One region of the Cupriavidus sp. CP313 genome, then DNA from elsewhere that is predicted to be linked to it. Evidence: predicted binding sites of a transcription regulator. Region 1 holds the regulator's gene; the other holds the start of a gene.
What was found. Region 1 encodes sigma-54, which starts transcription at its own class of promoters, with help from an activator protein. Its sites were predicted from a motif close to TGGCANGNAANCTGCTTT; they were not measured.
Positions count from the first base shown of each region.

Region 1 (4,384 bases):
CGCCACGGGCAACGGCGGCTCGCCGCTGGACCTGAAGCCGGCGCCCGCGCCTGCCAACAAACCCTGACGCCTGGCGCCGGCTTGCCTGCCCGCGCCAGAAACGCCTGAACGCCTGACTGTGCCTATGACCGATACCGCAACCATCGCCGACAAGCCTTCCGTCGAAGCCTCCGCCATCCTCCCCGGGGGCAGCACGCTGGTCGTGCGCCACCTGAAGAAGCGCTATGGCTCGCGCACGGTGGTCAAGGACGTCTCGCTCGACGTGAAGAGCGGCGAGGTGGTCGGCCTGCTCGGGCCCAACGGCGCGGGCAAGACCACGTCGTTCTACATGATCGTGGGCCTGGTGGCGCTGGACGAAGGCGATATCGTGCTCGACGGCGACCACATCAGCGGCCTGCCGATCCACGAGCGCGCGCGCATGGGGCTGTCGTACCTGCCGCAGGAAGCCTCGGTGTTCCGCAAGCTCAACGTCGAAGAAAACATCCGCGCGGTGCTGGAGCTTCAGGTGAACAACGGCAAGCCGCTGCCCAAGGCCGAGATCGAGCGCCGCCTGGATTCGCTGCTCGACGACCTGCAGATCGCGCACCTGCGCAACAACCCGGCGCTGTCGCTGTCGGGCGGCGAGCGCCGCCGCGTGGAAATCGCGCGCGCGCTGGCGTCGTCGCCGCGCTTCATCCTGCTGGACGAGCCCTTCGCCGGCGTGGACCCGATCGCCGTGGGCGAGATCCAGCGCATCGTCAGCTTCCTCAAGGCACGCAATATCGGCGTGCTGATCACCGACCACAACGTGCGCGAGACGCTCGGCATCTGCGACCACGCCTACATCATCAGCGAAGGCACGGTGCTGGCCGCGGGCCAGCCCGAGGAAATCATCGCCAATGACGCAGTGCGGCGCGTCTACCTGGGCGAGAACTTCCGCATGTGATGCAGCGGCCTGCCCTGGAGCGGCAGGCCTCTTCGCGGGCGCGCGTGGGCCCTCCCACAGCCAGCGGCGATCGGACCGCATAAGCGATAGCAATTTCCGTTCCAACAACGGATAGTTGCGCATAGAATAGGTCGCATGAAACCGTCGCTACAGCTCCGTCTTTCCCAGCATCTGGCCCTGACCCCGCAACTGCAGCAGTCAATCCGGCTGCTGCAGCTCTCTACGCTGGAACTGCAGCAAGAGGTCGAACAGGCGCTGACGGAAAACCCGCTGCTCGAGCGCGAGAACGACTGGATCGAAAGCCCGCTGCGCGTGGCGGCCGACGGCTCGGTCAACCTGCAGAGCGCACCGGCGCCCGCCCCGGCAGAGCCCCAGGGCAATGGCGAGGCCCGCGCCGACGGCGCGGGTGACGACGACAGCTATGGCGACAGCGGCAACGGCGACGACTATGGCAGCGGCGACTGGAGCCTGGACGACTTTGCCCGCCGCCCCCAGGGCGACGAGGACGAAAAAACGCCGATGCAGCTGCGCGAAGCCGAGCCCACGCTGCGCGAGTACCTGATGGAACAGCTCACGCCGCTGAAGGTCTCGGCGCGCGACAAGGGCCTGGCCATCTTCCTGATCGAATCGCTCGACGACGATGGCTACCTGAGCGCATCGCTTGAGGAGATCTGCACGGAGTTGCCGGAAGAACTCGAGTTCGAGATCGACGAAGTCCACGCGATCCTCACGCTGCTGCAGAGCTTCGACCCGCCCGGCGTGGGCGCGCGCAACGCCGCCGAGTGCCTGGCCCTGCAGTTGCGGCGCCTGACGCACCCGCAGCGCGAGCTGGCGCTGAACATCGTCACCAACCACCTGGAGTTGCTCGCAGTACGCGACTACACGCGGCTGAAGAAGGCGCTGCAGGTCGATGAAGTGGCGCTGAAGTCCGCACACGAACTGATCCGCTCGCTGGCGCCCTACCCCGGCCATGCATACAGCCGCCCGGAAGCCGACTTCGTGGTGCCGGACGTGTTCGTGCGCAAGGGTGGCGGCGGCTGGATCGCGCAGCTCAATCCGGATGTGATGCCGAGGCTGCGCATCAATGATATGTATGCACAAATCCTGCGTGGCGCGAAGGGTGAGTCCGGCACGGCCGGGCTGCAGCAGAAGCTGCAGGAGGCGCGCTGGCTGATCAAGAACATCCAGCAAAGGTTCGACACAATCCTGCGTGTCTCGCAGGCCATTGTCGAACGTCAAAAGAACTTTTTCAGTCACGGCGAAATCGCCATGCGCCCCTTGGTTTTGCGGGAGATTGCCGATACACTGGGTTTACACGAGTCAACCATCTCCCGGGTGACGACCAATAAATACATGGCAACGCCGATGGGTACTTTCGAACTGAAGTACTTCTTCGGCAGCCACGTGTCCACCGAAACCGGTGGCGCGGCTTCATCAACGGCCATCCGCGCCTTGATCAAGCAACTGATAGGAGCCGAAGACCCGAGGAATCCCCTTTCCGACAGTCGCATTGCCGAACTGCTGGGTGAGCAAGGCTTTGTTGTTGCGCGCCGCACTGTAGCCAAGTATCGCGAAGCCCTGAAGATCCCCGCAGTCAATCTCCGCAAGTCTTTGTAGCCGAGCCCACCGCCTGCCTGGTGAGGCTCTTTCAGAAGGAGAAGCGCTATGAACTTCAAGATCAGTGGACACCACCTGGACATCACGCCCCCTCTGCGTGAGTACGTGGAAACGAAGCTGGAGCGAATCGTCAGGCATTTCGATCAGGTCATTGGCGTTAGCGTGCTGCTCTCTGTCGACAACCACAAGGAAAAGGACCGGCGTCAGTACGCGGAAATCAATCTACATCTCAAGGGCAAGGACATCTTTGTCGAGGCGCATCACGAAGACCTATATGCAGCGATCGACGCACTCGTCGACAAGCTGGACCGTCAGGTGATCCGCTACAAGGATCGCGTGCAAGGCCACGACCGCGAAGCGGTCAAGTACCAGATGGCCGCAGCGCAAATGCAGCAATGACCGTGCCCGGCAGCCCCGCAGCGGGCTGCTGAATCAGGATTGAACAGGCAAGCCGCGCCACGAAGCGCGGCTTTTTTGCGCCCTCGCGTTCCGGGTTGCCGCCGGCATGCCGCGCCCGCACTGGCGGTGCGGCCCGGCTGTGGCGCCGGAGCCAACGCTTTTCACCCGAATGGGCAAGGGTGTTCGCAAGCGCTGCGCCAAGGTGTATGCTGCGCCATACAAAGAGAGGGAATCCTGGCCGCGCCCCGCATCGGTGCGCCGGCCCCCGGCCCGGAGGCACGATTGCATCACCATGTATCGTTCTGCACCGGCTTGCCCCGCTGCGCTGCACAATGCGGGGGTAGTCGCTGCTCTATAATGGGCCGGACGCCTCCGGCCAGGCCAACGGCAGCCCGGGGCCAGCCCACTGCCCGGCGGAACGATCCGCCCGCTAACTGAAATCCTGCGCATCGCCCATGAATCGTTTGGCCAAATTGCTGCCACCCGGCAACATCACCCTCGACGTCAGCGTCACCAGCAAGAAGCGTGTGTTCGAGCAGGCCGGGCTCCTCTTCGAGAACAACCATGGTGTGGCGCGCGCCATCGTGACGGACAACCTGTTCGCGCGCGAGTCGCTGGGATCGACCGGCCTGGGCGCCGGCGTGGCGATCCCGCACGGCCGCATCAAGGGCCTGAAGCAGCCGCTGGCCGCCTTCATGCGCCTGGCCGAGCCGATTCCGTTCGAATCGCCGGATGGCAAGCCGGTATCGCTGCTGATCTTCCTGCTGGTGCCCGAACAGGCTACCCAGCAGCACCTGGAAATCCTGTCAGAAATCGCGCAACTGCTTTCCGACCGCGACATGCGTGAAGGGCTGGCCACGCTGCCCACGCCCGATGCCGTCCATCAGTTGCTGATCGCATGGCATCCCTGATCCCCTGATCCCCCAGGCGGGCCGGCACCAGACCGGGCAGGCGCCAGGCGCTTAGCAAACCGCCCCACCAGTCATACCGCATGGAACTTACCGGCGTCACCTCCCAGTCCATCTTCGACGACAACGCGGCCGACATCAAACTCTCGTGGGTGGCCGGCCTGGAAGGCGCGGACCGCGCCTTCGACGTGGAGTTCGCCCGCGAAGCCACCTCCGCCGCCGACCTGGTGGGCCACCTGAACCTGATCCACCCCAACCGCATCCAGGTGCTCGGCAAGCCCGAGATCACTTATTACCAGCGGCTGGACGACGAGACCCGCAAGCGCCAGATGGGCGAGCTGATCCTGCTCGAGCCGCCCTTCCTGGTGATCGCCGACGGCATGGAGCCGCCGCCCGACCTGGAACTGCGCTGCACGCGCTCGTCCACGCCGCTATTCACCACGCCGGTGTCGTCGGCCGCGGTGATCGACCACCTGCGCCTGTACCTGTCGCGCATCTCCGCGCCGCGCGTGACCATGCACGGGGTATTCCTCGA
Region 1 is NZ_JBSVZB010000002.1:274,572-278,955, forward strand. It holds gene lptA (lipopolysaccharide transport periplasmic protein LptA) at 1-67, shown strand, start outside; gene lptB (LPS export ABC transporter ATP-binding protein) at 125-925, shown strand; gene ACW4E8_RS03500 (RNA polymerase factor sigma-54) at 1,061-2,542, shown strand; gene hpf (ribosome hibernation-promoting factor, HPF/YfiA family) at 2,591-2,941, shown strand; gene ptsN (PTS IIA-like nitrogen regulatory protein PtsN) at 3,397-3,852, shown strand; gene hprK (HPr(Ser) kinase/phosphatase) at 3,933-4,384, shown strand, end outside.

Region 2 (4,384 bases), on a different contig from region 1:
CCGGCCCCACCAGCTTTGACTGCATGCCATGGCAGGAAAAGCAGCCGCTCTTGTCGGCCAGGGCATGCATGTCGGCGGCCGTGCCGGCCAATGCCGCGCCCGGCAGCAGCACCGAAGCCGCCACCAGCGCCATCCATTCCTTCTTCATACCTGTTTTCCGTTTCATCCTGTTGCAACCGCGCCCGGCGCACGCCGCGCACCCATGATGCGATCCGGGCGTGCGCCGGACATTGTCATTTCCCGCCGGCTCAGCTCTTGTGCAGCTTGAACACCCACACTGAGCCGCCCTGCTCCAGGAAGTTCACGCGCTTGGCCACCTCGCCGCCCCACAGCGGCACCGCGCCGCCCCAGCCGGACACCACGGCCACGTACTGCTCGCCGTTCTCTTCCCAGGTGACCGGGGGCGCCACCACGCCGCTGCCGGTCTGGAACTGCCACAGCTCCTTCCCGGTCCTGGCGTCGGCCGCCTTCAGGTAGCCTTCCGGCGTGCCCCAGAACACCAGCCCGCCGGCGGTGGTCATCACCCCGCCCCATAGCGGCGCGCTGTTCTTGACCTCCCACATGATCTTGCCGCTCTTGGGGTTGATGGCCCGCAGCGTGCCGATGTAGTCCTCGTTCAGCGGACGGATGGTGAAGCCCGCGCCCAGGAAGGCGGCGCCCTTCTTGTAGCTGATGGGCTCGTTCCAGATATCCATGCCCCACTCGTTGGCGGGCACGTAGAACAGGCCGGTCTGCGGGCTGTAGGCCATCGGCTGCTGGTTCTTGCCGCCAAGGAAGCCCGGCGCGGCAAACACGGACTTGCCCTTTTTCTCGTCGCTGCCGGCGGCGGGGTCGCCGGGGCGACCTTCGGCGATGTAGTTGGGGCGGCCGCTCTTCAGGTCGATGCCGGTGGCCCAGGTGATCTTCTTGACGAAGGGGAAGGCGTTGACCAGCTTGCCGCTGGCCGCGTCGTTGACGTAGAAGAAGCCATTGCGGTCGGCCTTGCCGCCCATGCGCTTGCCGTCCAGGTCGAAGGTCACAAACTCATTGACGCCATCGAAATCCCAGCCGTCGTTCGGGGTGTTCTGGTAGTGCCAGGCGATCTTGCCGGTGGCGGGATCCAGCGCCACCGTCGAGGCCGAGTAGAGGTTGTCGCCCTTGCGGATATGGCTGTTCCACGGGCCCGGATTGCCGGTGCCGAAGTACACCAGCCCGGTGGCCGGATCGTAGGTGCCGCCCAGCCAGGTGGCGGCGCCGCCGGTCTTCCAGGTCTCGCCCGGCCAGCTCGCGTTGGCGGTGCCGGTCACGCCGTTCTCGGTCTTGTTGCCGTCCTTGTCGTACTTGTAGCCCATATGGCCTTCCACCACCGGCCGCGACCACACCAGCTGCCCGGTTTTGGCATCGCGCGCCTCGACCCGGCCCACCACGCCGAACTCGCCGCCCGAGATGCCGGTCAGCACCATGCCCTTGACGATCATGGGCGCCGCCGTGTACGAATAGCCGGCGGCGTAGTCCTCCAGCTTCTCCTTCCACACCACCTTGCCGGTCTTCTGGTCCAGCGCCACCAGCTGCGCATCGAGCGTGCCGAAGATCACCAGGTTGTCATAGAGTGCCGCACCGCGGTTCACCACGTCGCAGCACGGCATGATGCCTTCGGGCAGCCGGTGCTCATACTTCCAGAGCTTGCGCCCGGTCTTCAGGTCCAGCGCATAGATGCGCGAATACGAGGCCGTCACGAACATCTTGCCGTCATGGATCACCGGCTGCGATTCCTGCCCGCGCTGCTTCTCGCCGCCAAACGAGAACGACCACGCCGGCACCAGCTGCCCGACGTTCTTCGTATTGATGCGCGACAGCGTGGAATAGCGCTGGCCTTGCGGGCCCATGCCCCACGACAACACATCGCCGGGGCTCTTTGCGTCGTTCTCGATCATGGCATCGGTCACTGCCGCCTGCGCGGCCAGACTGGCCGCGGCAGCCGCAACCGCCATCACTGCTCGTAACGTCCTCATTGTCATCTCCTCTCTTGTTTTGGGTTTCCCTGGTGCGCCACTGCGCCACACACCAGACATGCCTTTGGCAATTCCCATGCCAGTCGCATCCCCGCACCAACACGCCGGTTGCGGCCCCGTTGCGTGATGACAGCCGTGCCAGCGCGCAACACTGCGTTGCAGCTGCTCCAGATTTGAACAGCCCGCCACGGCTGGCCGGCGTCAGTGGCCAAGCGCGGCTTCCTCACGCGCCGGGTAGAGATGGCCGACGTTGCGCAGGTACTCCGCGGGCATCGCGGCCCAGTGCGCGTAGGGCTGCGGCACCGGCATCGCCATGACCTCGGCCAGGTCCCGCCCCTGCGCCGCGGCCTCGCGCAGACGCGTATCCAGCCATTGCAGGTAGCCGCGCGTCTGCGCGATGGCCTCCGCGCCGCCGGCGGCCGCAGGCACTGGCCCGTGGCTGGGGACCAGCACGCGCGCCCCGCTTTCGGCCAGCAGCGCCTGCAGCCGGTCCAGGCTGGCCAGCCAGCGGCCGATATCCGCGTGCGGCGTGGTCGGAATGCGTTGCCGGAACACCAGCCCGCCGGCAAAGACCACGCCCGCGCTGCGGTCCAGCACCACCAGGTCGTCGCTGGTATGGCCGTCCAGGCGCACCAGCTCCAGCGTATGGCGCCCGATCGTGCGGCGGCCCGGCGCCAGCGCGTGGGCAGGCGGCTCGGGCTCGGTGCCGCGCATCCAGTCGCCGCACAGGCGGTAGAGGTTGTCGGCATAAGCGGCGCCCTCGCGCCGCGCCCCGTCGATGGTGCCGGCCAGGGCGCTGCCGCCCACATCGGCATAGGCCTGGTTGCCGAAGAAATAGTCGGGATGCAGGTTGAGGTTCAGCACCAGCCGCACCGGGGCGGCCGTGACCGATGCAATCGCCCTGCGCTGCTGCTCGCCATACAGCCGCGACGGGCCGGTGTTGATGACCACCACGCCGTCGCCGGTGTCGATAAACGCCGTATTGATGATGTTGCAGCCATTGCCGGGCGCGAAGTCGGCATTGGCGCCTTCCAGCAGCCACACGCCCGCGGCGATCTCGCGCGGGGCCAGGCGGTAGTCAGGAGGCTGCAGGGCGGCCTGCTGGGCGAGTGCCGGCGGCACGGGCTGGCCCGTCAGGCATAGCAGCAACCACAGTAGCAATCGTCGCTTCATGGAGACACCCGCGCCGCGATGTGGTTGCCGTTGTTGTCGTGGCCGGCCACCGTCATGCCCGGCGGCACGGCATCGCGCAGGTCGAAGGAGAAGATCGGGTTCTCGGCAACCGGCTCATGCAGCGTCAGGCGCAGCAGCGGCTGCCGGGCCGCGTCGGCCAGGACCAGGGTCTCGATATGAAACGCCGGGATGCCCGCCGCCAGGCCGGTATCCATCGGATGCATCACGCGCAGCCGCAAGCGTGCCGCGGCTCCGCCGAAGCCCGGGAACACGCGCGCGTCCACGCGGTTGAGCGTGCGGCTCCAGCTGCCGTCGCGGCGCGTGGCGCCGGGCACCGTGCAGCCCCCGCCGCCGGCATCGACCAGCACGCTGCCGACATGCCAGGTGCCATCGCGCGTGCGCGCCGCCACCCGCACTGGCGATGCCTGTTCCAGCTTGAAGCGGAACGACAGCGAAGGACGCACCCGCAGCGGTTCGAACGCCAGCACCTCGCGGATCGGGTTGCGGTCCACCGCTACCACGATGCGATCCACTTCGCCCAGCGCCGAGGCATCGAAGGCGATCGGCACGCGCATGGGGTCTTCCGCAAACGCCGGCCCGGTCACGCTGACGCGGCTGTCGAACACCACCGGCCCCATCTGCAGCAGCTCCTTGTGGATCCAGGCCCATTGCGGCGACTGCAGCGGATCGCTGTGCGCGATGACGGCGCCCGCTGCCCCGGCAGCCGGTACCGCCGGGCTGGCCATGCCCAGTGCGGCCGCCATCAGCAGGACCATGCCCCGCGTCCGGCGCCTCATGCCTGCTGCCCCCGGCGCGCCATGCCGCGCTGCGGATCGTAGCCCTGCAGCGCCAGCGCGAAAAACACCACCGCGCTGCCCGCCACCACCGCCAGGCTCAGCGGCGCCACCTGCCCATACAGCGCAAAGCGGATCGCCTCGACCGCGTGGGTGAAGGGATTGATGCGGGCCAGCTGGTACACCACCTCCGCGCCCGACTCCTGCAGCTTCCACAGCGGATACAGCGCCGAGCTGATGAAGAACATCGGGAAGATCACGAAGTTCATGGTGCCGGCAAAGTTCTCGAGCTGGCGCACATGGACCGACAGCAGCAGGCCCAGCGCGCCCAGCATCAGCGCGGCCAGCGCCATGGCGCCCGTCGCCGCCAGCAGGTGCAGGGACTCGAAGCGGATGCCGAAGGCCATCGCCACCAGCAGGAACGCG
Region 2 is NZ_JBSVZB010000009.1:165,329-169,712, reverse strand. It holds gene ACW4E8_RS15240 (c-type cytochrome) at 1-148, opposite strand, end outside; gene ACW4E8_RS15235 (PQQ-dependent methanol/ethanol family dehydrogenase) at 249-1,991, opposite strand; gene ACW4E8_RS15230 (quinoprotein relay system zinc metallohydrolase 1) at 2,193-3,164, opposite strand; gene ACW4E8_RS15225 (quinoprotein dehydrogenase-associated SoxYZ-like carrier) at 3,161-3,940, opposite strand; gene ACW4E8_RS15220 (ABC transporter permease) at 3,958-4,384, opposite strand, start outside.
Region 2: a site for sigma-54 is predicted at 2,056-2,073, ahead of ACW4E8_RS15235 (PQQ-dependent methanol/ethanol family dehydrogenase). Genes of this name have one in related genera too.